3 regions of the Brevibacillus antibioticus genome follow, and region 1 is predicted to be linked to each of the others. Evidence: riboswitches for the same ligand, from Rfam matches in the RefSeq annotation. Region 1 holds a riboswitch; each other region holds the start of a gene.
The links. Region 1 has a riboswitch for lysine ahead of dapD (2,3,4,5-tetrahydropyridine-2,6-dicarboxylate N-acetyltransferase). Riboswitches for the same ligand answer to the same signal wherever they lie in the genome.
Positions count from the first base shown of each region.

Region 1 (10,059 bases):
CACACGACTTTACCAGCTCTATTCCGGGCACATGGAAATTAACAAATAAGTCCACGAGTGCAGAGTTGAGGTCTGTTCCTGCGACCGTATTTTCGACGGGGACATTGTTGACGGGGCAGTACGAGCTCCTCTTCGTTCCGGATGATACAACCATGTCACCTTGGATGACGACGATTCAAGTAGGCGTTGCAGAGTTGTACATGGGAACGGATGCAAGCGGTCAAAAACTGACGCAAGATCAGAAAATAACAGCTCCAGCAGCACCAGGGAAGGTTTCGTTGTATTCGCCAACCCCAGGAAGGTGGTCGGTGAACGGAACAGGACAAACCTTGACAGACGCGCAACATTTTGAGGTAGACATTCCTGAGAGACTGGCTGGAATTACAATCGCTGTTACCTTTGAGCCTGTTTCGGGGAAAAAAGAGACATCGTCTATATGGGGCGAGACGTCAGCAACAACGGTTCACATACAAATACCAGGTGCACCAAATGCCTGTGGTCCTGTTGGTGGAAATGTCACGATGGATGTGTTGATGAAGCAGAACGAAAAATCAACACAGCAGGTAGAAAAGATGAACCTGTATTCCTCTGAAAATACAGTCAAGCTGTATCAGAATCCCGTTCATGTGATCTGGCTGGCAACTGCTGCTGAGCACGTCAAAAATGGAAGTGAAGCGGATGACGAAGAGGGGCCGGGGGTATGGGCGATCGATAACGTCATTGTCGACGAGAGCAAATTGAATTGGGATCACACGGCATTGCTGTTGTCCGGATACAAGCCAGGCCGCTACAAAATCAACTATTATAGCAAAAGAGACCCGGCGCAAGTATGGTGCGGCTATGTTCAAGTGATAGAAGATTTGCCTCCAATCAAGTCGTATCCGGCATGTCAGCCGGATGATACAGGTGTAAGTCCGCCAAGTTCGCCACTTCTTCTTCGAAGCGAGAGCGGCAAGGAATACCGGGACGGACAAAAGTTAACTGTGAACGCAGGCGATGATCTCGAAGAATGGGAAGACCTAAGGCTGATCGCTACTCATGCTGAACTTGTCGGATCCAAAAAGATCAGGGATAAGAGCGAAAAGAAGGCCTACTATATGCCGAATTTTGAATGGAAACATGGCGAGATTGGTATTGGTGCTAGTCGGGAGCACAGTAACGGTACCATTTCCTCAGAAAATCGGATCGAGATTTTTTTCGGGGAGGAAGAGATCACCAGCATCAAGCCTAGTAAAGGTGACGACGATGATGGAGAGGGACTTGAATCACTGAATTTGAAAAGGTATATCGATACGAATAAGCCTGGCGAATACAAGATCAAAGTAACGAATACGCTCAAGAATAAGACCTGCAAGGTTATCAGCTCCAAAAGAAAGTACACGAAGAAAAACGATGTAAATGAGCGCAATGAAACATTAACGTTTACAATTGAAGTGAAGTAGATAAGAAAACCCCCTTGCGTGTTGGCATGGGGGTTTTCGACTACAAGGGGAGGAAGTCCTGTGACAAATGAGCAGAAGGCGATCTTGGAAAAGTTCGGTTTTCGGATCGAAGGAGAGCAAGTGAAACATTTGAAGCTGGGGATCGTAAGAAATAAAAAAGAATTCGTCTTTCACGACACGTCAGAAGCGTTGCAGGACTACATCAAGTCCATCCTGCGCAACCAATGTCAGTGGAAGCGAGGAGAATCTGAGTGAGCAGCCAGGGAGGTTGTTGGGGTTGAAAGAGTCTAGGGAGACATTGGTTACGGCATTACGTGAAGTCGAGGCTTGGGAGAAGGACCAGAACGACTTGTGGTTTTGGGAAAAGCTTGGCAGACTTCCTTTTGTTCTGTTGGATCGGATTACGCCTGCATTCGTTCAAGAGAAGCTGGGAAAAGCCGTAGATGAAATGGCAGCCTTTCTTGAGACAGGTGGAACTTATTTGGTGCAGGATGAACCGATATACAAGCGGTTTGGCAAACGGTTAGAGGGACAGGCCCCGTCTTCTGTTAGTGGCAAGGAGGAGATTTGCGCTGTTCCGCTTACGATCATGAATGATGTCGCGATGGAGCTGAAGGATTCACGTGCGAATTTTGCCACGGTACAAGGTGCCACGACTGGATTCGGGGGGATATTTACCCTCGCGATCGATATTCCGCTATTGATGGGGACATCCCTAAAAGTATTACAAGAGATGGCTCTTGCCTATGGCTATCGACCTGAAGAGAAGAGGGAGCGGCTGTTTGTCGTCAAATGCTTGCAGTTTGCTTCATCAGACATCGTAGGGAAAAAAGCGATACTCGCTGAGCTCTCCCGCTTTGATGATCCACATGCACAAAGAGAGGTAATGGCGCAATTGCAGGGATGGCGTGAAGTCGTGGTAACGTACACAGAAAACTTTGGGTGGAAAAAGTTATTTCAAATGGTGCCCATTGCGGGTATTTTATTCGGGGCGTATTTGAATCGCTCAACCGTACAGGATGTCGCCGAAGCGGGGATGATGCTGTACCGCAAACGGCGCATCCTGGAGCGGCTACGTGAGAGCGATAAGAGCGGAGAGATTACGAAGACCACTCCTCAGCAGTAAGAGCGTAGAGGAGATGGTCCTCCCATACACCGTTAATTTGCAAATAGCGTAACGAAAGCCCTTCCTGGCGAAACCGGCCTTTTTCCAAGACGCGAATGGAAGCTTGGTTGCGGGGCATAACAGCAGCTTGTACCCTGTGTAGCCCAGCTTTCGTGAAAGCAAAGTGGAGAGCGAGACTTACTGCTGATGTCGTATAGCCTTTGCCATTGCACGCCTGATCCATGAAGTACCCAATCGTAGCATTTTGCCATGCGCCGCGTGCGACATTCGATAACGCTACACGTCCGATCATCTTTCCTGATTCTCTAGAGAATACGCCGAAAGCATAGGCAGTACCGCGTTCAAAATCAATCTGCGCTTGTGTAATCTGTTCTTGCTGTCCTGTGAGGGTCAGAAATGAAGCGGGGCGGATTGGTTCAAATGGTTGGAGAAAGTCATGATTACGCAGCCGAAGCTCTAGGAGCTCGGCTGCGTCTTGTTGGTGGAGAGGCCGTAAGAGAATCTCGTCCGTATGTAATGACATGAGATCAATCCTCCTTAAAAAGTTGGATTGATAGTATAGCATGTGCCAAAGTATTTGGGAAACACCGATTATCCGAGCAATTCAGCAAATGATACCCCAAATGCTTTGCAAGTTTCCACTTCTTTTGCAGTAGGAGAAAGCTCGATTTTCAATCCTTCCATTGGTGTTTCCGCGCCACGCTCACTCGCCTTTTTCAGCAAAATATCAACAGCTGCACCGACATGCTCGTAAGCGGAATCGCAAGAGCCAAAAGCAACAACCTTTTTCCCGCTGAGGTCAATACCGTCCATTTCCTCATAAAAATCTAGGCATTCGTCTGGCAGTTCGCCATCGCCCCATGTGTAGGCACCAAGCAAGATTCCGTCGTAAGCTTCGAGTTCTTTTGCGTTCGCATCCATCACTTCTTTTATCTCCAGCTCAGCACCAGTTGAACGAATACCTTCTGCAATTGCTTCAGCAATTTCCTGTGTATTCCCTGTCATGCTCGCGTATACCATCAAAATGCTCATAAAACGTAAAACCTCCAATTAGATAATGAGTATCATTCTCATCAATAAAAATAATGAAAATGATAATCGTTGTCAATAACTTTTTTCTTATTGCCACGTTTCATTGATTTTGGTAGAGTTAAATAAAATTATTATAATGTACTCTAAATAGAGGTGCGCCGAAGAAGAGTAAGCCTTTTCGCAATCTGCCAGGGGGCAGGAGAAGGAAGAAAGGCTAGAGCGCCGAAGCTTATGCTATGCCCCTACGTAGCACAGGCTGGGGTGTGTCATGAAAAATGAACATCCTGTCACAAGGGACCATACATCTTTTTGTGGAGCGCTATTTATGATTTGCTTACGTAGTATCAAAAGCAATGAGATAGCGAATGCACTCATTGCTTTTTTTGATTGACCATGCTGTTATTTTGAGGAGGATGTAACTATGAACATGATGGATGCTAACGAAATTATCGCGTTTATTCAAAAAAGCGAAAAGAAAACACCAGTGAAGGTATATGTAAAAGGGAATCTGGAGGGAATCGACTTCGGTGCGAGCTCCAAAGCCTTCATTACTGGTCCTACTGGTGTTGTTTTTGGTGAGTGGAAAGAGATTGAGCCAGTGCTCGCTGCTAACGCAGACAAAATTGAAGATTATGTAGTAGAAAGCGACCGCCGCAACTCCGCCATTCCTTTGCTGGATACAAAAGGGATTCAAGCGCGTATTGAGCCAGGCGCAATTATCCGTGACCAAGTGACAATCGGTAACAACGCGGTCATCATGATGGGTGCTTCCATTAACATCGGTGCAGTTATCGGTGAAGGTACGATGATCGACATGAATGTTGTAGTAGGTGGACGTGGAACCATCGGGAAAAACTGCCACATCGGCGCGGGATCGGTTATCGCGGGCGTTATCGAGCCGCCATCTGCCCAGCCAGTTGTTGTCGAGGATGATGTTGTCATCGGAGCAAATGCTGTCATTCTGGAAGGTGTACGCGTAGGAAAAGGTGCTGTCGTTGCAGCGGGTGCTGTCGTAATTGACGATGTACCTCCATACGTAGTAGTTGCGGGAACGCCTGCACGTGTGATCAAACAAATCGATGAAAAAACTCGTTCCAAGACAGAGATCAAGCAGGAGCTACGTCAGCTGTAAGGGAGAGAGTGCACATGGACTGGCGTTCGCTCGATGAACAATATATCGTCTCCTCTTACAAAAGACTTCCGATTGCCATAGACAAAGGCGAAGGAAATTACTTGTACGATACGAACGGAAAGAGTTATCTCGACTTGTTTACCGGACTCGCGGTAAATGTTCTGGGGCATTCTCATCCGCGCATTGTACAGGCTCTGCGTGAGCAGGGAGAGCGCTTCTTGCATATTTCCAATGTATTTTTAAACAAGCCGGCTATCCGTTTAGCCGAGCGTTTGGTTGCGAACAGCATCAGCGGTAAGGTATTTTTCACTAACTCTGGTGCTGAGGCCACAGAGTCTGCGATCAAGCTGATTCACAAATGGACGAAAAACGAGGGAACAGGTCGTGAAGGCATCGTTGTTTTACGCAACAGCTTTCACGGACGAACACTTGGAGCAGTGCGTCTGACGAGGCAGGCTCACGTCTATCAAGACTTTCCTCAGCCGGCTTTTCCTGTTTATGAACTGGATGCGGAAGACACGGCAGGATTGCGAGCAATTTGCCAGGAAGCAAGACCCGCTGCGGTCGTCATGGAGCCAGTCTTGGGTTCCGGCGGTGTCGTGCCGCTAACGGGAGCGTTCTTGCAAGAGGTAGCTGCGATCTGTGAACGAGAAGGCATGTTATTCATCATGGACGAGATACAGACAGGAATGGGCAGGACAGGAAAGCTGTTTGCTTATGAGCATGCAGGCGTAACGCCAGACCTTATCCTTTTCGCCAAAGGCATAGGGGGAGGGCTTCCCCTTGGCGGTGTCATCGCTGGTCCAAAGCTGATGAACCAGTTCAAACCGGGGGATCACGGAACGACATTTGCACCATCGCCACTGTCTGCAGCCCTGGGGAATGTCGTGTTGGATGAATTGCTTGATCCAGCCTTCATCGCTCACGTAGAAGAAGTGATTGCGTACCTGTGGTCAGGCTTGGAAGCGTTGCGAACGCGTCTTCCAGATCAACTGCAATCCCTTCGCGGAAAAGGCTTGATGGTTGGAATTCCGCTCTCTTCCACCCCGGAAGAGGTAAGCCACTTGCAGCAAGCATTGCTTGACGAAGGAATTCTCGTTGACGTGACGCAGAAAACGATTGTTCGTCTGCTTCCGCCACTAACGTTGACAAAAGCCGATGTGGACCGTTTCCTTACCGTGTTTGAGGAGCAATTAACAACTAGAACAGGTACGAAAAAGGAGGCGTAGACCATGACGACTTCCTTGTTTACACAAATTCGCCGAGACCTGCACCAAATACCGGAGCCCGGCTTTGCTGAAGTGAAGACGCAACAATACTTGCTCGATTATTTGAAAAAGCTGCCTCAGGAGCGAATCGAGATCAAAACGTGGCGGACAGGCATATTGGTCAAGCTGGCAGGAACAAAGCCAAAACGATTAATTGCCTGGCGGACGGATATGGATGGCCTGCCGATCGTAGAGGAAACGTCCTATCCGTTTCGCTCGCTTCATGAAGGGTATATGCATGCATGCGGGCATGACATGCATATGGCGATCGCCCTTGGCCTCCTAACGCATTTTACGGAGCATCCGATAGCAGATGATTTGCTCTTCCTCTTCCAGCCAGCAGAAGAAGGTCCTGGCGGTGCTTGGCCGATGTTGGAAAGTGAAGAGTTTGCAGGGTGGCGACCGGACTGCATTTTTGCCCTGCATATCGCGCCAGAATACCCAGTTGGGCATATTGCGACGAAGCCAGGAATCTTGTTTGCCAACACTTCTGAGCTGTACATTGATTTGGTTGGCAAAGGGGGGCATGCCGCCTTCCCGCACAAGGCGAATGATATGGTGGTTGCAGGAAGCCATCTTGTGACACAGCTTCAATCGATTATTTCGCGCAATATAGATCCATTGGATTCGGCCGTCGTAACGATTGGCAAGCTGGAGAGCGGGACGAAGCAGAACATCATCGCGGAGAAGTCCAGGTTAGAAGGGACCATCCGAACCTTTTCGATGGAATCGATGGCACTCGTCAAGAGCCGCATTGAATCTCTCGTAAAGGGAATAGAAGCGGGCTTTGAGTGCCAGGCAACGATTGACTACGGTGTTGGTTACTGCCAGGTTTACAACGAGGAGCAGCTAACGATAGATTTCATGCAATGGGTACAGGAACAATGTGAAGAGGTAACTCTCATCACTTGCAAGGAAGCCATGACCGGAGAAGACTTCGGCTACTTTTTGAAAGAAATCCCTGGCTTTTTGTTTTGGCTGGGTGTGCAAACGCCGTACGGTTTGCACCATTCCAAAATTGAGCCAAACGAAGACGCGATTGAGGTCGCTATTCGACTGGTCTCCCGGTATTTTACAAGGCTTTCGCAACAGGAGTAGTAGGTGTCAGGAGCAAAAAAGAGTGGCTGGATAGCCGCTCTTTTTTCTGTGTCATTCCCAATATTCTCATCAAGAGTAAGAAGTAGTTACGAGCATCTCTGTGCATAAGTCTTTCTTCCTAAGGTTTTGTGCTTGTGGATAGTGTGGATATTGTTGAAAAAACTTATTAGGGAAGCACAACTATTTCTTTTTCCAAACGTATAAACTAGGGAGAAGTAATTCCGGAATAACAAGCGCTACCGCGCACACATATAGGAGGATTATTGACATGAAAAAAGCATGGTTATCGGCCTTGTTGGCGTTGACTGTAGCAGCAGGGGTGGGGAGCACTACTGCGCTGGGAGAGGGTGCGATGCGCGTATTTTTCGGTGCGGAAACCGTAGCGAGTGAAATGCCAGCATCCAAGGCTGAATCGGTAGAATCAATAGTGAACAAGCTCGGTGGTTTCGTCGATTACGATCAGCAATCTGGCAAATTGCAAGTGATTAAGCCAAACGTAAATATTATTGTGGTCGAAGGGATTCAGCAGACCCGCAATAAAAATGTCGTGTTCAGCAACCCTGTCAAAGGATACAGCGATAAAAATGTGCCTCGTACGTTTAACGTATTCGTAGAGGTTGATGACGCGCCCGCAGCCAAAGACTTGCGCATGCAACTCGTGTTGATCGGACCGGACGGCAAAGAAGTGTCTAAAGGGAAAGAATGGAAATACTCCACGCAAAATGCAAACAGCTTTTATTTTTCTGAGCCTTTTGTATCTACGAAACTCGAAGCATACGGCACTTACAAAGTACAAGTTCAAATGAAAACCGAAAAATTCACTTCTTATGTAGCCGTCGGTGAAAATACATTTACAGTTGGGCGTTAAAAATTATGGCTTGGATGCGTTTCCACTTTGCATGTCCCCGTGCTATAATATAGGGAAAAGCCAATATACTTGGTAATAGCAAGTAAAAGAAAGGAACGATGGGAGCGAATGGAGACAAATCCCCCGCGATCGTCCACGGATGTAGAAGGCCCGAGTATACGCATTGCCTGGAAAGATGAGCAGTCCATTCAGGCAGAGTGGAGCATGACAAAGGAATTCGAGCAAGAAATAGAGCGAAAGTTTGCTATTCCATTTGCTGAACTGCCTTTTGTCCTACGCCTTTTTGATGTGACGTACCGCAAAGAGATCCGAAATGATGGCACTGACCTTTACACTGATTTTGATATCAACCACCGTTCTTCCGAATGGATTTTGTACGGAGTGACGCAAGGATTGGAATATTGCGTCGATCTGGGAATTCGGATGGTGGACGGAAGGTTTTATTCGCTGTCCAGGTCTCAAATGATTTGATCAACGTGCTCAAGCAACGTTACGACTGAGGCAACTGCATTTTTATACGAAACAGCCCCATTATCCACGAGATTTTACTTGTGGCAATGGGGCTTTTGATTTTTATTCATGGACTCATGGCTTCTGTCGCTGGTTGTCCAGCAGTCGCAGGGCAATTGCTAAAGCAGCCCATACTGGCATGGGTTCGTCTAACTTATTTAGCCATTCAGGTGAGGTCAGCAAGCCCTCCTGTAACGCGCGATTGCCCAGCTCCCATTTCCAGGGAGGAAACGTTTGTGGCTCTTCTGGGACAAATTGATCGTACTGGGTCAAGTTGTACGTCTGAATGAGGTTCGTCAGCTTTTCAGCGTATGCAGGATCGGTAGCGTAGCCGGCTTCTTCTAAAGCCTGTGCGGCTTGTGCGGGAGTAGCGGCTGCCAGCACGTTTTTATATGCGGGCTTACGTAAAAACTGGGCATGGTCTTCCATGGATTGCTGGTAATTTTCATAAGCGCGGAACTGGGAAGTACGTGTAACCGTCTTTCCGTTTTCCACCTCTTTGCTTTCGATAGTGACAGATCCGGCAGGTCCCGTTCCCTTTATTCCAAAGAGGTTGTACGAGGATGTCCCAGTTGCAGGATCAACAGGTACTTTTTGACCCCAACCTGACTCGAGTACGGCTTGCGCTATTGTAATGGAGGGGAATATACGATGGTTCTGATAAGACTTTCTGGCGTGGTCAGCAATCAGCTGAATAAATGCTTGGGCATCCATAAGCTCCCCCCTTTCCTCTCTTTGTTATTTGTATGAAAAAAAGAGATCGGGGGGAATAGGCCTGAACATGAAAAACAGTCGATATTTCTCGACTGTTTTTTCATGTTTCTTTATGGTTTTCGAGGTTGGAAATATTGAATACGCTTGTTGAAGAGGTGGAGCTCTGCTTTATAATCACGGGCCAGGTATCGACAGTACTCATTTGCCTTGTTTTTATCGCCGTGCGTCGCTGATTCAGGGAGGGACACTTGTATGTAATGCTTTTCGGAACCGTTTTCATTTTTGCTCCCGACTCCAACAACGATGGCTTTGTACATGTTTGGGTCTTTTCCTCTAAGAAGGAACCACGAGTCCTTTCCTTCAGGGCGTTCTTCTAGGTTGTAAGGGAAAGCGGCATCTGCATAGGTCCAGCCCAACTGCTTTCCTGTTTTTGAGGTCATGTCAACGTATCGCGTAAACTTGGCTTTCACGTCGTCAATACTTACAGATGCTGCGGTAGAACCATCAACGAAATAGATGTAGGCCGATTGAAGTTTCACGACTGCACTCACTCCTAGTACCGGTATTCTGTGCGTTTAGTGTAGCATTGTCTTCCACTCTTTGGCAATGAGGCAGTTGGCGACCAAAAATAATTGCGCGTCTTTTCTGAAAAGTGTAAAATATATATCATATTTATATGCCATTAGATGAACGATAAAGGATCATGGAGGAATATACGCATGCAGGAGGCCTCAATAAGACACGTATTCGAAGCTTTAAACACCATGCGCGCCATCGATGTGGTGAACAAAGAAGACTGGGAGCGGGCAGCGAAGGAAGCCGAATTGGATTCTTCCGTACAGCTAAACATTCTCTGGATCATCTACTGT
Region 1 is NZ_SZNK01000001.1:757,577-767,635, forward strand. It holds gene E8L90_RS03760 (hypothetical protein) at 1-1,442, shown strand, start outside; gene E8L90_RS03765 (hypothetical protein) at 1,503-1,697, shown strand; gene E8L90_RS03770 (EcsC family protein) at 1,711-2,568, shown strand; gene E8L90_RS03775 (GNAT family N-acetyltransferase) at 2,543-3,091, opposite strand; gene E8L90_RS03780 (flavodoxin) at 3,160-3,600, opposite strand; lysine riboswitch at 3,741-3,930, shown strand; gene dapD (2,3,4,5-tetrahydropyridine-2,6-dicarboxylate N-acetyltransferase) at 4,022-4,732, shown strand; gene E8L90_RS03790 (aspartate aminotransferase family protein) at 4,747-5,961, shown strand; gene E8L90_RS03795 (N-acetyldiaminopimelate deacetylase) at 5,965-7,098, shown strand; gene E8L90_RS03800 (hypothetical protein) at 7,367-7,966, shown strand; gene E8L90_RS03805 (DUF4912 domain-containing protein) at 8,075-8,437, shown strand; gene E8L90_RS03810 (glycoside hydrolase family 73 protein) at 8,552-9,190, opposite strand; gene E8L90_RS03815 (DUF1885 family protein) at 9,301-9,729, opposite strand; gene E8L90_RS03820 (MarR family winged helix-turn-helix transcriptional regulator) at 9,910-10,059, shown strand, end outside.

Region 2 (9,200 bases), 2.9 Mb from region 1:
ATGGTGGTTACGCCGTGAGTACACAAGTTGAAGTCAAAAACCGTTTATCCAGTACAGTTCAATCGTTGAAGCCATCAGGCATTCGCCGCTTTTTCGATTTGGCAGCATCGATGGAGGGAGTCATTTCCTTAGGTGTAGGGGAGCCTGATTTCGTCACTCCTTGGCGCATGAGAGAAGCTTCGATTTCTTCGTTGGAGCGTGGACATACAGCTTATACATCCAATGCAGGTATGCTGCCATTGCGTGTGGAAATTCAGAAATACTTGGAGGAACGTTTTTCGGTCAGCTATCATCCAGAGACAGAAATTCTCGTGACGGTTGGTGCCAGCGAAGCGATTGATATCGCACTGCGTGCTATTCTCGATCCAGGTGATGAAGTATTGGTCGTGGAACCTTGCTACGTCTCCTATGAACCTGTTATTCGCTTGGCTGGTGGGGTGCCGGTATTCCTGAAAACAACGATGGAAAACGAGTTCAAGCTGACACCGCAAGAGTTGGAGACGCACATCACCGCGCGTACAAAAGCAATCATTTTCTGCTATCCAAATAACCCGACCGGGGGGACGATGACGGCTGAAGAGTGGAAAACACTTTTGCCGATCATTGAAAAGCACGACCTCATGGTGATCTCCGATGAGATTTATGCGGAACTTACCTATGGTCGCATGCACGATAGTATCGCGGCACTGCCAGGAATGAAAGATCGGACGATCCTGATCTCCGGTTTTTCCAAAGCGTTCGCGATGACCGGCTGGCGTCTGGGGTATGTCTGCGCATCGCCTGATTTGCTCGCAGGCATGCTGAAAATCCATCAGTACACTATGCTGTGTGCTCCGACAATGGCTCAGATGGCTGCATTGGAAGCCCTGCGTCATGGACGTTCTGATATGGAACGAATGATCGAGAGCTACCGTCAGCGCCGCAATTATGTGGTAGATGGATTCCGTCATATCGGATTGACTTGCCATGAGCCAGACGGAGCCTTCTACGCATTCCCGTCTGTAGCTTCTACAGGTCTTAGCTCTTCTGAATTTGCGGAGAAGTTGCTCATGGAGGAAAAGGTAGCTGTCGTACCTGGAGATGTATTCGGCGAAAGCGGGAAGGGACATATCCGTTGTTCTTATGCAACATCGATGGAGCAGTTAAAGAAGGCGCTTGAACGTATGGAGCGCTTGATGGGACGACTGTCCTAATATTTTCAGGGAAATAAAGGGGGGGCGGCTTTCATGCTGCTCCCTTTTTGGTGAAGTGGCTGTGGTGGGGAAGAAGCGCATTTCCAGTCTACGCTTCGGCCTACGCCCCGCAAGGGGGGATTCACTGGCCGCCTCGGAAAAAATGGTGGGAGTGCTTCAAACGTAGAAGTTTCGATGAAGTGTTTCATAGGTGAAGCTGAAATTCCCCACCATTTTTTCCAAGGCTGGGATGGGCTCCAGAGGCGCTTGACTGGAAATGCACTTCTTCTTACGCGGCTGCGGTAAGGGAGCAGCTTGAAAGCTGGTGCAAGAAGATGAGTGAAGGTAGGGCAAGAAGTTTAAAAGCCACAAGCTTTTTAGGAGGAGATTCCTAATGATTTTATTGCCAACCCATTTTACGCAAACAATTACGGGCGTACATAAAGAAGCAGGTCGTCTCTGGCTCGATTCCTTTCATGAGTTGATTGCTGATTGCGAAGTGCGGTGGTCTTTGAAGGTACTAGAGCCGTTTCCACTCTCCTATAACTTTGTAGCACCAGTTGTGTTGCAGGATGGGAGAAACGCAGTGCTGAAGCTGGGAGTGCCTGGACTGGATTGGCAGAGAGAGCTGGCAGCGATTCGGGCTTTTGCAGGCAGGGGAATGGTGCAGCTACTCGATGCTGACGAGGAAAAAGGGATCATGCTTTTGGAGCGCATCATGCCAGGAGAGACACTGGACAAGCTGAGTAGCGAAGATGAGCGAATACAATGCTTGGCGGACGTGATCAAAAGAATGCATACACCCGTTTCGAAAGGTGGCAAGCTTGCGTCTACGTTTCCGACGATCGCAGACTGGGCTGTGGGACTGGAACAGATTCGCCCTCATTTCCAAGGGGGGACAGGATCGATTCCCGAGCAAATGGTGGAGCGAGCCATGAAATGGTACAAAAAGCTTCTCTCCACACAAAAAGAACCATGTCTGCTGCATGGTGATCTTCATCATGAAAATATTTTGCGCGCCGAAAGAGAGCCGTGGTTGGCAATTGATCCAAAAGGACTGATCGGGGAGACGGAATACGAGGTGATTCCGTTTTTGCTGAACCATTTGCCTGAGGATGGGGTAGAAGAAGTGGTGAAACAGCGGGTCGATGGGCTGACGAGGGCACTGTCTTTGCAAAAAGAGAGAGTGTTGGCGTGGGCCTATTGCCACAGTGTACTATCGGCTTGGTGGTTCATAGAGGATTTTGGCGCGGACGGTGGTCGTTTGGTGATGCCGGGAGCTTTTGAGAGGCTAATCAATGAGTAAAGGCTTCACCCTGTGGGATGAAGCCTTCTCTATTTGAAATGAATGAATGCGATATTTCGTGACACGAAATATTAATAGCCAGTTGATTGATTCAAGGTAGTAGCAGCGAGATTGTATTGATAAATCGATTCGATTGCTTTTGTTTCGGATTCAAATAGGTTTGCTTCGACCTCCATCAGTTCTTTCATCGATGCTTTTCCTAATCTATATTGATCGAGTGTTGCCTGATAGCGCTCCCATGCGGTTTCTTTCTTTGTTGTATTTTCCCCTAATGCCTTTTGCGCTGCTAGTGCCTTCGTATAGTTGTCACTTACTTCCTGACCGATTTTCTTCTGTGTTTTTTGTTTTTGCAGTTCCGCTTTTTTGTGCTCATTTCTTGCGATTATCCCTTTATGTGTGCTGAGTGCGGTATACTCTGCCGTGTAATCAATTCTGACTTGGGTAAAGTCTATTTCTGCTTGTGCTTTGATCATCTCAGGACGTTTTTCATAAGCTTTTGCTTGCAATTGCTCAAGGGAAAGCAGCTCGTGCTGGGTCAGATCAGTGGTGACTATTTTCCATTTTTTGTCTGCTTTTTCATTCAATAAATCGTTGAGCTTGGCCAATGCTTGTTTGTAGCTGGCTTCAAGGGTAGCAAGATTTTTGTGAGCTTCTGTTTCTTGGGAGTCCAACCAGTACTGTCTTTGCAAGCTTTTCTTTTGCGCTTTGATTTTGGCCTCTAATGATTGGACTTCGAAGAAAGCTTTTTGCACTTGCAACTGGATGTTGTTTTTTTGCGTATTCAGGGCGACTTCATCGACAATCACTTCTTTGATCGCTTTGGCAGCGTCTTCGAATTTCTTTTTTGCGTCAGCCAGCGTCATGATGTCGGCTTTTTTGATTCCTTCTTTTTCTCTTAGTATGATGGATGTTTCGTATTTTGTAATATCTAGCTCAAGCCGAAGCAGCTCGAAATCGATGCTATTTTTTAGTGCCTGTTCAATTGCGAAATCTAGCGATAAAGGGGAATCATCCGTCTGTTCAGAAGTAGCCACGAGAGGAGCGGCCTGAGCCAAATGGACGCCACCTGTGAGGAGAGAAGTGACTAATGTTGTGCTATAAATGTGTTTGAAAAGCCTGGATTTCATGGGGCAACCTCCTGAGCATATACACAAGAATCTGATAATGATTCTCATTTGCAATTTATGAAAAGTATATATTTCCAGTAGAATTTCGTCAATAACAAAATGTCTTTCCCCATATTCTTGGTCAGAAATCCAAAAGGAATCCCCTTTGGGAAACAGGAAAAGTGAGCATCTGCCTGTTTCCCCAAAGGGGATTTGTTTTTCGTAATGGGAAAGAACTATTCTTTATCTCTATTTTCTTTGTTTTCCGCTGCCGACTTGGCAGTTTGATCCAATGTCCCTTCCTTTGGTGTAAGGGAATAACCATGCATATTGCTTCCGTTATAACCCATGTCCGGCTTTTCCTTTGAGATGTGATCAGTCATTTGCTTCCCCCTTGTATTGTCCAGTGGGTTTAGAGTCTTGCTGCACATACGGATTGTCGACGTCATTTGGTTCCTTGTCCAGATTGGTACGGATTGCGAATATTGGGCTAGTCGGAGGTTGAGCGATCAGTCTGTCATCCAGTTGTTTGAAATCAGGCAGGTCGTTTTCGCCATTGTCATACATATTCGTCTCCTCCTTTACGGGTTAGTATGTCCATGAGGGCGGAGGCTGTGACGATCATCTTTGGGCAGTTAACTCGTTTTCTTGGCCAGGATGTTCATGAAAGAGGTAAGATTCGTCTGTAGCAATGGTGTAAAGGCAGAAAAGGAAGCATTTTCAGCGAGCGTATTCATTTGACGAACAAATTCAGTGGCGTCCTTTGAATTTACATTCTCAAAGCGATTAGCGATTTTTGTATTTTTTAAATCGGAGAGAAGAGTAGCTTGTTCGTTTCGGTATTGTGAGATCCAGTCTGGACGATGTTGCAGCTTTTTGACGAACTGAATCAGCGTGCTTACTTTCTCTGTTTGATTGGTCGTGTCCGCTTGCATTTTTTTGTAGGCTTCCGGGTCATACCGCTCCATCAGCTTGGATGGATTGACATAGTCGGCTGGCGCCCCATGCGGTCTTTGCGGAAGCTCTACGTAGCTGACACTGCCAGTTGCGGGGTCAACCTTTCTTGTTTTAGCAACGCCTGCGAGCAGATGGAGGCTATCCAAAAATTCAGCAGCATTTTCATCATCCATGAACTGGCTTGCCAAATATTTGCCTTGGGTTAAACCGACTTCTACTAAAGCAGCTCTTTCTTCATCGGTGTAGGTGTAGGTGGAGTTGAAAAAATTTTTCTCCAGGATGTGGTCAAAGGCCTTGCGAGCCTCGGGTGGTTTATCTGCGAAAATTTTATCCAAACGCTCATTAATCTCTGTGCTAAAGAAAAATTGGACGCTGTGATGTTCGATGGCATCAGCAGGTAGCTCGCGTGCCTTGTGAGAACGAAGGTCTACTGTATCGTGCTCGGGCAATCGGGGCAATCCTAGACGAGTTCCTGTCACCATTTTCGGTGCAGGTTGGTTAGTTGTTAACTGGGGTGTTAGATAGCGGTTATTCGATTGGATGTGCATGTTCTACTCTCCTCACATGGATTCATGTTCAGTCGTGATGGAAGGAGATCATGATTACCTTTTATCAGATGACTTGGATGAGGTGTGAGAACGGAAAGGAAACAGATCTCAAATGGCTTCTTGTCTATACTATCGGCTCTTTCGGAGTAATTTTTAATACATTAGCTAGCATGAAAAAGGACTCCCGTTCAGATAACGGAAGTCCGTATTTTTTCTTCGATTATTTCGTGTGTTCATCCATGTTGAAGTCAACTTGTTCAAGAGGGACGAGCTTGGTTTTTTGCGTGATTTTATAAGCGAGCCAAATGATTAAGAAGAGTGGCAGGCCAATGTAAGAGACCAGGACGCCATTCCAGTCGATCGTTCCACCCATGAATGCCGAGTAGTTTTGCCCCAAAATAACGATACAGCAAATGATGAAGGCAAAAATCGGTCCAAACGGGAACCACTTTGCCCGATAAGGCAATTCGCTTAAGTCACGCCCCTGAGCGATAAACGCTTTACGGAAACGGTAGTGGCTAATGGCAATTCCCAGCCAAGCGATGAAGCCTGACATACCAGACGCATTCAAAAGCCAGACATACACTTCGCCTTCCCCAAACAGGGAGGACAGAAAAGCAAGAGCACCGATGAGCGCAGTCAAGATCAAGGCATTGATCGGTACGCCATTACTTGTTACTTTTGCGAACCATTTTGGTGCGTTTCCTTCTTTCGCCAAGTTCCACAGCATGCGTGTAGAGGCGTACATGCCAGAGTTACCAGCAGACAATACAGACGTGAGAATAACGGCGTTCATGACGGATGCTGCAAAAGCAAATCCGGCATTTTCAAAAACAATCGTAAACGGACTGATCGCAATATCCGTAATGTCGCCACTGATCAGATTTGGGTTATCATATGGAACGAGCAACCCGATGATCAAAATAGCGAGGATATAGAAGATCAGGATACGCCAAAAAATTTGACGGATGGCCTTCGGAATGTTCCGGGCAGGGTCTTCGCTCTCCCCAGCCGCGACACCAACTAGCTCTGTCCCTTGGAAAGAGAATCCGGCAATCATAAAGACACCGAGCAGGGCCATGAAGCCGCCATTGAATGGCGCGTCGCCTTTGGTGAAGTTTTGGAGGCCGACTGCTTGGCCGCCCATAATGCCAAAAATCATCAACACACCGATAATAATAAAGACGATAACCGTTACTACTTTAATCAAGGCGAACCAATATTCAGATTCCCCATAGGCTTTCACGGACAGGAGATTCAAGGCAAACAGCAATCCAAGGAACAAAGCGCTCCACAATATCGCTGGGGTATCCGGAAACCAAAATTTCATAATGAGTGCGGAAGCCGACAGCTCGACGGCAATGGTAATCGCCCAGTTGTACCAGTAGTTCCAGCCGAGAGCAAAGCCGAGAGATGGATCGACGAACCGTGTGGCATAAGTTGAAAACGAACCTGAAACAGGCATGAAGGCCGCCATTTCCCCCAAGCTGGTCATTAAAAAGTAAACCATGATACTAATGGCGAGATAGGCGACTAAAGCTCCACCAGGTCCGGCGGAATGAATCGAGCCTCCGCTCGCGAGAAACAATCCCGTCCCAATCGAGCCGCCGATGGCAATCATCGTCAGGTGTCGGGCTTTTAAACCACGTTGCAATTGATTTTGTGACATAAGCTGCTTACACGACCTTTCTTGATTTTTGAGAAGGAAGGTCGGAAACGAAAAAACCGCCATAGCCAAAAAATGGCATAGGGCGGTATCATCCAATCCCCACCAAGCCTTCACTGAAGATAGCTCACCACGCTTGCTTGGCATGCAAACGTGACAGTTCTGCCCCTTTCGAGTACAGCCCCAACCCAATCGCACAGAGACGCGATATGAGTTTCGGCGGATTTTCCTTACCTGGAGTCATTGATTTTCTCTGAATCTCGTACAGGATGATATAAAAGCCGCGACCTCTATCCTCACCGTGAAAGATGAGGATAACATGTATGAAATTTTGTGATTCATCAACTATAAAGGATTGTTAATGATTAATCAATGTGAAATTTTGTTATTCAAATGAGCGTCTGGCAGGCCAAGAGCCTTGCAGCTTGCGAATTTGGACGATTTGTCCCGTATGAAACGCATCATGCAGGACCAGACTCATTACGGTTTGGTAAATGGGCGTATAAGTAGCCATCTGGTTTAAATCCTCATCCGTCAGCAAGGAAAGCTTTTCATGAATGTGGCGATGGACGCTTCCCATACGAGCGAGAGTAGCTTGCCAAGCGTCTTCGTCATCCGGACCGCCGGACGGGATGAAGGTATCATCGTTCGTCTCAGCGGAGCCAGGAAATTCGGTGCCCAATAGACGATGCAACAGGCGTTCTTTGTAATAAAGAAGGTGGCTGACGTTTTCCCAGATCGTGTTGGCTGCTTCTCCCACAGGGCGCCAGCTGGCCTCGGCTGCTGATACTCCGGAAAGCGCTTCTTTTAAAGGTGGATACCAGTCTTCCTTGTTATAGGTACATTCCCAACCGTGCAAAAGCAAATCCTTCCGATTCATACGCTTCCTCCTCGTCTGTGAAACAGATTGATGAAACGCTATAATAGCAGTAAGAAATGAAGATGTAACCAGTTAATCAAGTTACAGTAGTTACAAATATAGATTACCATATTCTGTATAGTCATACAAGAGAGAAAAATGAAGGGTTTCGTCAGGAGAGATGATTACATGGGCTGGCTTTGTATCGATTTTTTAAATAGTGATTGGCGGGATTGGCGTGGTTCTGGTCGTGCGGAAAATCGCTTGGAGAACCAGGAATGGCTGTCATCCTTTTTGCAAACATACAAGCTAACCGCTCCGCTACCGATGAATGTGGACTGTGCCGCTTCCCTTTTGCAGTTGCGCGAACGTTTGAGACGTATGCTAGAAGCCGTTGTCCGTGGAGACCGCTTCCAAGAGGAGGACCTCGCGGAATTGAACAGGGCTTTGGCTCTCACCCCTTTTCATCTGCAGGTGTTGTATGTAGATGAGGAGGGCGGCTACAGGCAAAAGCAATCCAGCCAAGCAGAGGGCTGGCCCCTCGTCATGGCACAAATTGCGGCTTCTTTCGCAGAGCTGCTTGCCCCGCAGCATCTGGAACGAATCAAAATATGTGACAACGAGGACTGCCGCTGGGTGTTTTATGATGAAAGTCGCAACCGGGTGCGCCGCTGGTGTGATGACAAAATGTGCGGAAACTTGATGAAGGTACGCCGTTTTCGTGAGCGCCAGAAGGAAAAAGGCTGATGGAGCCAATACCAACGACCGTCGGGATTTTGTCTCTGACGGTTTTTTTCTAGGTTTGAGACATAATATATAGAACTCTACATGGGAACGGAAACGAGGTGGGTAGGATGAGTCAAGCACGCAAAAAATGGTTTCAGGCATTCGTGTTGGTGACACTTGGAGCGATTTGTCTGGCGATATGGTATTTGCAGCCTTATCAGCCCGATCAGGCAGCGTTAACGGCCATGCAAGGGGGTGAAGGGATAACCGTCATGGATACGAATGACTGGATTATTTTCCAAGGTGGGGAATCACGCGAACCGGGGCTCATCTTATATCCAGGAGCACTGGTCAAACCGGAGAGCTATGCACCGATTGCCCGTGCTTTGGCTGGCTACGGCTACCATGTTTTTCTCGCACGAATGCCGCTGAATTTGGCTGTAAGTGATATGACGCGGGCCACACAAGTATTGAAGGCGTACCCGAATAAAACGTTTGTCATCGGAGGACATTCGCTTGGTGGAACCATGGCAGCTGAATTTGCAGCTAACCACCCGGACCGAATCAGTGGAGTATTTTTGTTGGGAGCGTATCCGAACAGTCAGGGGAACTTGAAGAAGGTGAATGTGCCTGTGCTGTCTTTGCTCGGGTCTCGCGACGGTGTGATCCATATGGAAAGGTTTGAGGAGAGCAAGCAATATTTGCCGGAGCGTACCGTGTACATGTCCATAGAAGGGGGAAACCACTCCCAGTTCGGAAGCTATGGAGCGCAGGAGGGCGACAAGCCCGCTGCCATTACTCCACAGGAGCAGTGGCAGCAAACGGTGGCAGCAATCAAGGATTGGTTGCTGAATGATGTC
Region 2 is NZ_SZNK01000001.1:3,672,164-3,681,363, reverse strand. It holds gene E8L90_RS17280 (Lrp/AsnC family transcriptional regulator) at 1-18, shown strand, start outside; gene E8L90_RS17275 (aminotransferase) at 15-1,193, shown strand; gene E8L90_RS17270 (aminoglycoside phosphotransferase family protein) at 1,567-2,478, shown strand; gene E8L90_RS17265 (TolC family protein) at 2,550-3,605, opposite strand; gene E8L90_RS30320 (hypothetical protein) at 3,821-3,967, opposite strand; gene E8L90_RS17260 (hypothetical protein) at 3,960-4,151, opposite strand; gene E8L90_RS17255 (hypothetical protein) at 4,220-5,089, opposite strand; gene E8L90_RS17250 (amino acid permease) at 5,310-6,758, opposite strand; lysine riboswitch at 6,871-7,056, opposite strand; gene E8L90_RS17245 (DinB family protein) at 7,141-7,635, opposite strand; gene E8L90_RS17240 (CGNR zinc finger domain-containing protein) at 7,804-8,361, shown strand; gene E8L90_RS17235 (alpha/beta fold hydrolase) at 8,469-9,200, shown strand, end outside; gene E8L90_RS17230 (hypothetical protein) at 9,199-9,200, opposite strand, start outside.
Region 2: another riboswitch for lysine. It lies ahead of E8L90_RS17250 (amino acid permease); the one in region 1 lies ahead of dapD (2,3,4,5-tetrahydropyridine-2,6-dicarboxylate N-acetyltransferase).

Region 3 (10,059 bases), 2.4 Mb from region 1:
ATCGCTTAGGTATTCCCTTCTTTTCGTGAAGGTTGACAAACGAAGTAATTTCAGCCTATATTTAAGTACGTTAAATATTACATATCAAATATTCCCTTTCACGAAGAAATAGATCAAATAAGGAGACGATTAGAGATGCTCTCCCCCTCTACAGATACACTTGAGCGCTTGCAGGAGGCGTTTCGTACCATTACGCGCACGATGGGAACGCAATTAGCCGAACCTGTCTCTGGTTTAACTGGCCCGCAATTTTACATTCTTCATCAGTTGGAACAGAAGGAAAAATGCACGGTTGGAGAATTGGCCGAATCAATGGGGGTCAAACCAAGCGCCATCACAGCAATGGTCGACCGTTTGGATAAACACGGTTTTGTCTCCCGCGATCGTGATGAGGAAGATCGCCGAGTCGTTTACATCAGTTTGCGTGATTCTGGAAAAAAAATTCTGCAAGTAGCCAAGCAGAATCGGAGAGAACAACTAAATAAAATGTTTTCTCACCTCAGCGAGGATGAACTCCAGCAGTTCGTCAGCATCTTTGAAAAGCTGGCGATGGCGGCGGTTATCGAGGCGGATTGAATAGACTCCTTGTACGTTGCTGTTGTGGTGGGGAGAAAACAGGAGAAAACGCTCAGATTCTTGTCCCACCCGCTGGCGGATTCACTGCCCGACTCCACGCAAAAAGCGAAACCGCGTCCAAAGTGGTCCTTTCAGGATGCTTCTCAGAGGTGGACGCTTAAGAGCGTGTTTCTCTTTTTGCATTGCGTCTCGGTCGGTGTACCAAAGATCTTCGCTTTTTTCTCCTGTTTCCTCTACGAACTTTCCATGTGATCCGATTTTTTAAATCCTTTAAAGAATGAAATACCTCATCTGTTACGACCGAGAAGAATATTTCCAGGCGTAGCGACTTGTGGAGTCCTACCGAGCGGAGAAGGGATTCGCGGGCAAAAGAAACGCAACCGTGCCCGCGCGACGTAGCGGCTACTACTTTTGCGTTTCCCCGCGAATCCCTTCGGAGCGGACAGTCTCAACCCCCAGCAGGACGGAGCCTGGAGCCTAGACTTGAAATATTCTTCTCTCCATTACAGCGACATGAAAAAAAGGCGTGCACTCCGGATCACCGGTGCACGCCTTTTCTATTGCAAACAATTAGGAGAAGAAGAACTTCTTCACAGCATGTTTGGTTGTTTCTTTGTTCATGTGAGCGATCGAAGTTGTCAGCGGAATGCCTTTTGGACATGCTTGTACGCAGTTTTGCGAGTTACCGCAATCACCGATACCGCCATCTTCCATCAGAGCTTCCAGGCGCTCATGCTTGTTCATCATACCCGTTGGGTGCTGGTTGAACAGACGAACCTGTGAAATTGCGAACGGACCAATGAAGTCAGACTTCGCATTCACGTTCGGGCAAGCTTCCAAGCAAACACCGCACGTCATGCACTTCGAAAGCTCGTACGCCCATTGACGTTCAACTTCCGGCATACGAGGACCTGGTCCCAGATCATGCGTACCATCGATTGGAACCCACGCTTTTACACGTTTCAGCGCATCGAACATGCGGCTGCGGTCAATCGACAAGTCACGCTGTACAGGGAAGGTGCTCATTGGCTCAAGACGAATCGGCTGTTCCAGTTTATCAACCAGTGCCGAACAAGCTTGGCGAGGTCTTCCGTTAATAACCATCGAGCACGCACCGCATACTTCTTCCAAGCAGTTCGATTCCCAGTTGACTGGAGACGTTTTTTGACCTTGTGCGTTGAGTGGATTACGTTGAATCTCCATCAAAGCACTGATCACGTTCATACCAGGACGGTAAGGGATTTTGAACTCTTCCTTGTACGGAGTGCTGTCAGGGCTATCTTGACGAGTGATAATCAAATGAATCAATTTTTCTGCCATGATCAGTTTCCTCCTCTCTTATTTCTTGTCAGACGTATAGTCACGCTTACGTGGTGCGATCAGGGATACGTCGATGTCTTCATAGTAGATTTCAGGCGCAGTCGTTTCAGCATTGAACTTCGCCATTGTCGTCTTCATGAAGTTTTCGTCATCACGCTCAGGGAAGTCAGGCTTGTAGTGAGCACCGCGGCTCTCGTCGCGCTTGAGCGCACCGATTGTGATCGCGCGGGACAGTGCGAGCATGTTCCACAGATGACGGGTAAACGCAGCACCAGAGTTGCTCCATTTATTCGTATCGTTGATGTTAATTTTCTTGTAGCGTTCCATCAGTTCAACGATCTTATCATCCGTTTTTTGCAGACGGTCGTTGTAACGTACTACCGTTACGTTGTCAGTCATCCACTCACCCAGTTCCTTGTGGATCAGGTAAGCATTTTCTGTTCCGTCCATTTTCAGAATGCTGTCGTATTTCGCTTGCTCTTTGCTTGTGAAGCCGTCGAAGAGCGTGGAAGACAGGTCATCAGAGGATTTGTTCAAGCCTTTGATGTACTCGATCGCTTTTGGACCTGCTACCATACCGCCATAGATTGCGGACAAGAGGGAGTTCGCACCCAAACGGTTTGCACCGTGCTGAGAGTAATCGCACTCACCTGCTGCAAACAAACCAGGGATATTGGTCATTTGGTTGTAGTCTACCCACATACCGCCCATGGAGTAGTGAACCGCAGGGAAAATCTTCATTGGAACTTTACGTGGGTCATCCCCAACGAATTTCTCGTAAATCTCGATAATACCGCCCAATTTTACATCCAGTTCTTTTGGATCTTTATGGGACAGGTCGAGGTATACCATGTTTTCGCCGTTGATACCCAGCTTCATATCTACGCAAACGGAGAAGATTTCGCGAGTCGCGATGTCACGCGGAACCAAGTTTCCGTATGCAGGGTATTTATCTTCCAGGAAGTACCAAGGCTTACCGTCTCTGTACGTCCATACACGGCCACCCTCACCACGAGCAGACTCCGACATCAGACGCAGCTTGTCGTCGCCCGGGATTGCCGTTGGGTGAATTTGGATCATCTCACCATTGGAGTAGATAACCCCTTGTTGATACGCCGCAGACGCTGCTGTACCTGTGTTGATAATGGAGTTGGTCGATTTACCGAAGATGATACCAGGTCCGCCTGTTGCCAAAATAACGGCATCTGCACGGAAGGATTGAATTTCACCGGAACGCATGTTTTGTGCAGTAATCCCGCGACAGGTTCCTGTATCGTCCAAAACGGCTCCGAGGAAATCCCAATATTCGTACTTGGTTACCAGACCTTCAGCTTCATAACGGCGTACTTGTTCGTCCAATGCGTACAAAAGCTGTTGTCCAGTTGTCGCACCCGCAAAAGCGGTACGGTGATGCTTGGTTCCCCCGAAACGACGGAAGTCCAACAGACCTTCTGGCGTACGGTTAAACATAACGCCCATACGGTCCAACATATAGATGATGCCAGGTGCTGCATCACACATTGCTTTAACTGGCGGTTGGTTTGCCAAGAAGTCGCCGCCATATACTGTATCGTCGAAGTGCTCCCATGTGGAGTCGCCTTCCCCTTTGGTATTTACCGCACCGTTAATACCGCCCTGTGCACAGACAGAGTGGGAACGTTTTACCGGAACCAGGGAGAACAGCTGAACAGGAATGCCTTTTTCTGCTGCTTTGATGGTAGCCATCAAGCCGGCCAAACCTCCACCGACAATGATCAGTTTACCTTTTGCCATGAGTTTTGTCCCCCTATCCCTACAAAATGAAAGCCGACATCGCACGCAAGCCGATGAAGGTTACAATTACGAATACGCCCAAAGTCAGGAATGTTGCAATGCGCTGGGAACGCGGCCCAACTGTAATTCCCCAGTGAACCAGGAACGACCACAGTCCGTTGGAGAAGTGGAAAGTCGTGCTAATAATCCCGATTGTGTAGAATACGATCATTGCAGGACTGCTCAAAATGTTTGCCATCATGTCAAAATCCACGTGTGCACCCATTGCTTTTTGGATACGGGTTTCCCAAACGTGCCAAACAATAAAAATAAGGGTAATGACTCCTGTAACGCGTTGCCACAAGAACATTTGGTTTCGGAAGTAACCGAAGTTCCCTACGTTTTGTTTCGCTTGGAACGCAATGTAGAGACCGTAAACAGCGTGAAACAAGATCGGGAGGTAGATAAAAGCAAATTCAAGCACCAGTACGAATGGAACATTTTCAATCAAACCAACTGTTTGATTAAAAGCTTCGGCTCCACGGGTCGCTTGATAGTTGGCTGTCAAGTGAAACAGCAGGAAGAGCCCGATCGGTAACAAACCAAGAAGTGAGTGGAGCTTGTGACTGAGAAAGCTATGGCCTTTCGCCATAAAATGGTCCCCCTTTCAATGTATGTAACTCTTAATTCTGTGAAAAACGTCAAGCGTTACCGCAAGCGGTCCAAAACGGCTTCGACCGTTTTGATAGACCTTTCCCCAATATCCTAACCCATTGCCTCACCCATTAGACATAGCAAAACCGCCACGATCATTTTATGAACAACATCTTGACGCTGTTCATATAAAAGACTGCGTTCACTAGATCAAATGAATTTGTCGGAATGTGTCAAAATTCGAGAAAAAGTTGGGCAAAACTTTGACCAAATCCAATTGTACTCTTGTCGACACAGAGCGTCAAGATAATCAATGTACTAAATACATTGATAGAATAACTTTGTTTAGTCCAGCTATTTTTTCTATTACGATGTCATGAATGCGGGTCCCTCCTCATAATCTAGTACAGACAGGAGGGAAGCACATATGAAAGAGAAGGATCAGCTCGCAGCACTGTTGCCGCCAGAGACCATTCCCTATGCTGAGAGAATGAATATGCCCTATCTTGGCTATCATCTTCTACGCGAAACGCTGACTAGCACCCTGCTAGGCGATAGTGAAAACCATATTCTCTATTGGATAGGAAAAAATATGGGCCGCCAAATCCCCATTCAATCTGCAACAGGTCCAATTATGCCTTTTATACGGCTCGGATTAGGCCAGCTAGACGTCGTAGAGGAGACCGGGCAAACTATCGTCTATTCACTCAACCATTCCATTTTTAGCTATCAGTCTATAGAAAGACTGGGATGCAGTCTTTCCTTTGAAGCCGGGATTATTGCTGGTATGATTGAGCAGTGGAAAGAAAGAGAAGCGTTCAGCAAAATCGAAATGGAAAGCTCTTCTGACATACGTATCTCTGTACAAGTGGCTTCATGAACAAAATGCCCCCTCTACCTGTAATAAAGGGAGAGGGAGCATCCATCTTTTATACTCCGTGCACGACTGCGGTTTCCTCAACATCCAGACCATAGGCCGAATGAAGACTACGAACAGCCTGCTCTGTCAAAGCTGCTGGAATGACGCAAGAAACTTTGATATCAGAAGTTGATACCATTTTAATAGAAATTTCTTTTTCTGCCAGAACGCGGAACATTTCGGCAGCTACTCCTGGATTGTTGATCATTCCAGAGCCAACAATGGATACTTTGGTCAAGCTTTCCTCGAAATCGATTTTTTCAAAGCCAAGCTCGTTTTTGTTTCTGTCTAGCGTATCCAGTGCTTTTTTCAGGTCATCCGCTGCAACTGTAAAAGAAATATTTGTAACAGTAGCATCATAAGAGCTTTGGATAATAATATCGACGTTCACTTGATTGTCCGCCAGTGTATTGAACAAACGGGAGAGCGTCCCGACCCTGGCAGGCATGCCGACAACCGTGATTTTGGCTACATCTTCATCGTGTGCAACTCCACTTACTACTCTACCTGTTTCCATGTTGGCAACCTCCTCAACGTACGTACCATCTTCGGCAGTAAAGCTGGAGCGGACGACCAGCCTTACCTTGTATTTTTTCGCAGCCTCTACTGACCTCGGATGAAGAACCCCTGCACCAAGGTTCGCCAGCTCCAGCATCTCATCATACGAGATTGTATCCAGCTTGCTCGCAGCTGGAACCATTCGCGGATCAGCTGTATACACCCCGGACACGTCCGTAAAGATTTCGCATTTCTCAGCGTTCAAGCTCGCTGCGAGTGTAACCGCAGATGTATCCGATCCACCGCGGCCGAGCGTCGTGATTTCACCTTCGTCACTGATCCCTTGGAATCCTGCCACGATCACCACACGACCACGGCCGAGCTCAGATTGAATCCGCTCTGGCTCAATCTGCTTGATCCGTGCTCTTCCGTGAATCGCCTCCGTGGTGATTCCAGCTTGCCAGCCCGTAAGAGAAATGGCATCGTAGCCTTTTGTATGCAAAGCCATCGACAAAAGCGCGATCGAAACCTGCTCCCCTGTAGTCAGCAGCATATCCATTTCACGCTCGGATGGGTATGCGTTAATCTGCTTGGCCATGTCTACCAACACGTCAGTAGATTTGCCCATTGCAGAAACAACGACTACCACATCATGTCCTTCCTCTTTGTAGCTGATAATTCGATCCGCAACTCGCAAAATTCGCTCAATGGTACCTACAGAGGTGCCTCCGTATTTCTGCACGATCAACCCCATGCGGCTTCTCTCCCTTTTTCTCATATCCAATATTGGTATTTATCTCGTATTGTATGGTTTTTCACTATTCTCTCTATAAGGAAAAGTCTTGCATTTTTATTTTACAAAAAAAGGCACCGACAAGGAATAAGACCTGCCGCTGCCTATTGTTTCGACATACCGGTTCCTCCCTCCCAATACACGCGGACAACGAAGATTGACAGTTATCACCATCAAAACTCACATTGACACACCGTGAGATAGCTCTCCATCTGACAATTGGTCAAAAGTGCAGATGACAGTCCTGCATTTGTTCAACGCAGACCCAGCATGGAGAAAAGCGGGTTTCCCTCCACACTTCGGCGAATTCCCCTTTCCCGTCCCCTTCACAGATACCCGATCTCAGGGTGGTACTCTTGGTTTTCGCGCCTCTACCTCACTCCATAATGGAAGTGAGGCTAACTATTCTGTTTGAATCGGATTATATCATGAGTCTAAAAATGGATCAATTCCTTTTTGAACTCATGTGTCCAGCTTGCGCAGATGCCCGATGATTTCTTTCGCCAGCTTGTCGCCGATCCCTAATTGGCGGAAGTCTTCGACGGTCGCCTCGCGCATTTTTTTCAACGAGCCAAAATGAGAGAACAACAGCTTGCGTCGTTTTTCACCAATACCCGGGATCTCATCCAACTGTGAGGAGAGCATCGTTTTCGTCCGGGATTGTCTGTGGAATGTAATAACAAAACGGTGGACTTCATCTTGGATGCGTTGCAACAAATAAAATTCATAGCTATCACGTCTAAGATTCACAGGCTCTGGCGGATCTCCGTACATGAGCTGAGCGGTGCGGTGCTTCTCATCCTTCGCGAGTCCACAGACGGGAATATAGAGACCCAGCTCGTTTTCCAGCACATCCATAGCCGCACTGATTTGGCCTTTTCCACCATCGATCACAATCAGGTCAGGCATCGGCTGGTTTTCTTTCAGCAGGCGAGAGTAACGACGGCGAACGACTTCGCGCATGGAGCCGTAATCATCTGGCCCTTCGACGGTTTTGATCTTGAATTTGCGGTATTCCTTTTTATCAGGGCGGCCGTCTGTAAAGACAATCATCGCAGACACAGGCTCTGTTCCTTGAATGTTGGAGTTGTCAAACGCTTCAATTCGATGAGGAACCGGAATTCCTAAAATGTGACCGAGATTGTGTACCGCTTGGACCGTACGAGCATCGTCCTTGGACATCAGCGCGAACTTCTCCTGCAAAGCTATACGGGCGTTCTCGGAAGCCATCATCACGAGCTCATGCTTTTTGCCCCTTTTCGGCGCATGGACTTTGATGCCCAGCCATTCACTCAAAAGCTCCGGTTCACTCTCTTGCGGGAGCAAAATTTCTTTTGGCAGTGCATTTTGCTTGTCGTAATAGAACTGGCTCACATAAGACATGAAGTCTTCGATTTCGCTGCCATAGTATGGAAAGGAAGTCGTCTGACGCTCGATCATCTTCCCTTTTCGCATATAGAACAACTGAATGCACATCCAGCCTTTTTCCACAGCAAACCCGATAATGTCGCGGTCTACCGTATCGTTGAACGTGATCTTCTGCTTCTCCATTACGGCTTCGATGCTCTTGATCTGATCGCGATATTCCTTGGCGCGTTCGAACTCCATGTTTTCTGCAGCTTGCAGCATTTTTTCCGTGAGGGTTTGCTTCATTTCCTCATGGCCACCATCGAGGAACCGGCTGATTTCATCCACCAAACGCTGATTTTCCTCTGCCGATACCTCGTACACACAGGGCGCAAGACATTGTCCCAAATGGTAGTAAAGACAAACCTGCTTGGGCATATTGCGGCATTTTCGCAACGGATAGAGTCGATCCAGCAGCTTCTTCACCTCGGAGGCATCTCCGGCATTCGGATATGGCCCGAAATACTTAGCTTTATCTTTTAATACCTTACGGGTAATCTCCAGGCGTGGCTGCGCCTCATTCGTAATTTTGATGTACGGATACGTCTTGTCGTCGCGGAGCATGACATTGTAACGCGGGTCGTGCTCCTTGATCAGGTTGCACTCGAGAATGAGCGCCTCAATCGCGGAGGATACCACAATGTACTCAAAGTCCACGATCTCACTGACCAACAGCTGCGTCTTCCCGTTATGACTGCCTGTAAAATAAGAGCGGACGCGGTTTTTCAGCACCTTGGCTTTTCCTACGTAAATGATTTCCCCGCTCGCATTTTTCATCAGGTAGCAGCCCGGCTTATCTGGCAGGACGGCCAGTTTATCTTTTAAGGAGCTGTTCATGGCTGCTCCCTCCTCTTTGCTCTATATCTGCCTTGCATCTATTTGTTCTTGTGGATTGGCTTTTCCAATACATACAGTTCATCTTCTAAGGAACTCATCCGTTCCATCAACAGCTTCCGGCTGTCTTGCACCCCTTGATTGTAATAGAAGAGGCCGAGCTCTTTTGAAAAAAAGTCAATCAACTCTTCCGTCTCCAAATTGCCGAGTGTCTCCGACCGTTCTTCTTTAAAATAGCGTTGTACTTGATGAACAAGATATTCCATTTGCTCTCTCGTCAATTTGGCTGGCATCGTATCCGGCTTCCTTCCCTTTTTCGCATCATAAGAGAATATACGTTCTATCCTTCATAGTACCATGGAATCAATACGAAAAAAACTGCCGCCTCATTCCATGGCGACAGTTTTTTATAGGCAGACCTAGTGCTTGCGACCGCCCAAATATGCCTCTTTTACACGTTCGTCGTTCAACAATGATTCTCCTGTACCGTCCAATACGATTTGCCCTGCCTCCAGTACATACCCGTAATCAGCGATTTTGAGGGCCTGTTTGACATTTTGCTCCACGATAAGGACGGTCGTTCCTTCCGCATTGATTTCTTTGATCACCTTGAAAATGTCCGCCACCACAATAGGAGCCAAGCCCATCGACGGCTCGTCCAAAAGCAGCAGCTTCGGTCGAGACATCAATGCGCGGGCAATGGCTAGCATTTGCTGCTGACCGCCAGACATCGTCCCTCCCAATTGAGAAAGACGCTCCTTGAGGATGGGGAACCAGGCCATCATCTTTTCCATGTCGTCCTTGATGCCTTGTGCATCGTTGCGCTGGAATGCGCCCATCTCCAGGTTTTCCAGCACGGTCATCTTCCCGAGGATTGCACGCCCTTCTGGAACTAACGCCAATCCGGCTTTCACGATCTGATGGGGTCTCGAACCCTCTATCCGTTGACCACAAAACGTTATCGCTCCTGCTTCAGGCTTCAGTTGACCTGCGATCGTACGCATGGTTGTGGTTTTACCCGCTCCGTTCGCCCCGATTAGCGAGACGATTTTGCCCTCAGGCACTTCCAGCGTTATCCCGCGAATCGCCTTGATTTGACCGTAGGAGGTCGTCAAGCTTTGTATATTCAGCATCTTATTCGTCCTCCTTACCGAGGTAGGCTTCAATCACATCTGGATTGTTTTGTACCTCAGCCGGGGTGCCGTCAGCAATTTTGACCCCAAAGTTGATACATACGACCTTTTCACACAGGTTCATGACTAATCCCATATCGTGTTCGACCAACAAAACAGTCGTCCCATCATCG
Region 3 is NZ_SZNK01000001.1:3,113,939-3,123,997, forward strand. It holds gene E8L90_RS14490 (MarR family winged helix-turn-helix transcriptional regulator) at 136-576, shown strand; gene sdhB (succinate dehydrogenase iron-sulfur subunit) at 1,147-1,896, opposite strand; gene sdhA (succinate dehydrogenase flavoprotein subunit) at 1,915-3,669, opposite strand; gene E8L90_RS14510 (succinate dehydrogenase cytochrome b558 subunit) at 3,689-4,300, opposite strand; gene E8L90_RS14515 (YslB family protein) at 4,730-5,182, shown strand; gene E8L90_RS14520 (aspartate kinase) at 5,232-6,473, opposite strand; lysine riboswitch at 6,706-6,894, opposite strand; gene uvrC (excinuclease ABC subunit UvrC) at 6,975-8,756, opposite strand; gene E8L90_RS14530 (DUF2164 domain-containing protein) at 8,795-9,046, opposite strand; gene E8L90_RS14535 (ABC transporter ATP-binding protein) at 9,173-9,886, opposite strand; gene E8L90_RS14540 (ABC transporter ATP-binding protein) at 9,888-10,059, opposite strand, start outside.
Region 3: another riboswitch for lysine. It lies ahead of E8L90_RS14520 (aspartate kinase); the one in region 1 lies ahead of dapD (2,3,4,5-tetrahydropyridine-2,6-dicarboxylate N-acetyltransferase).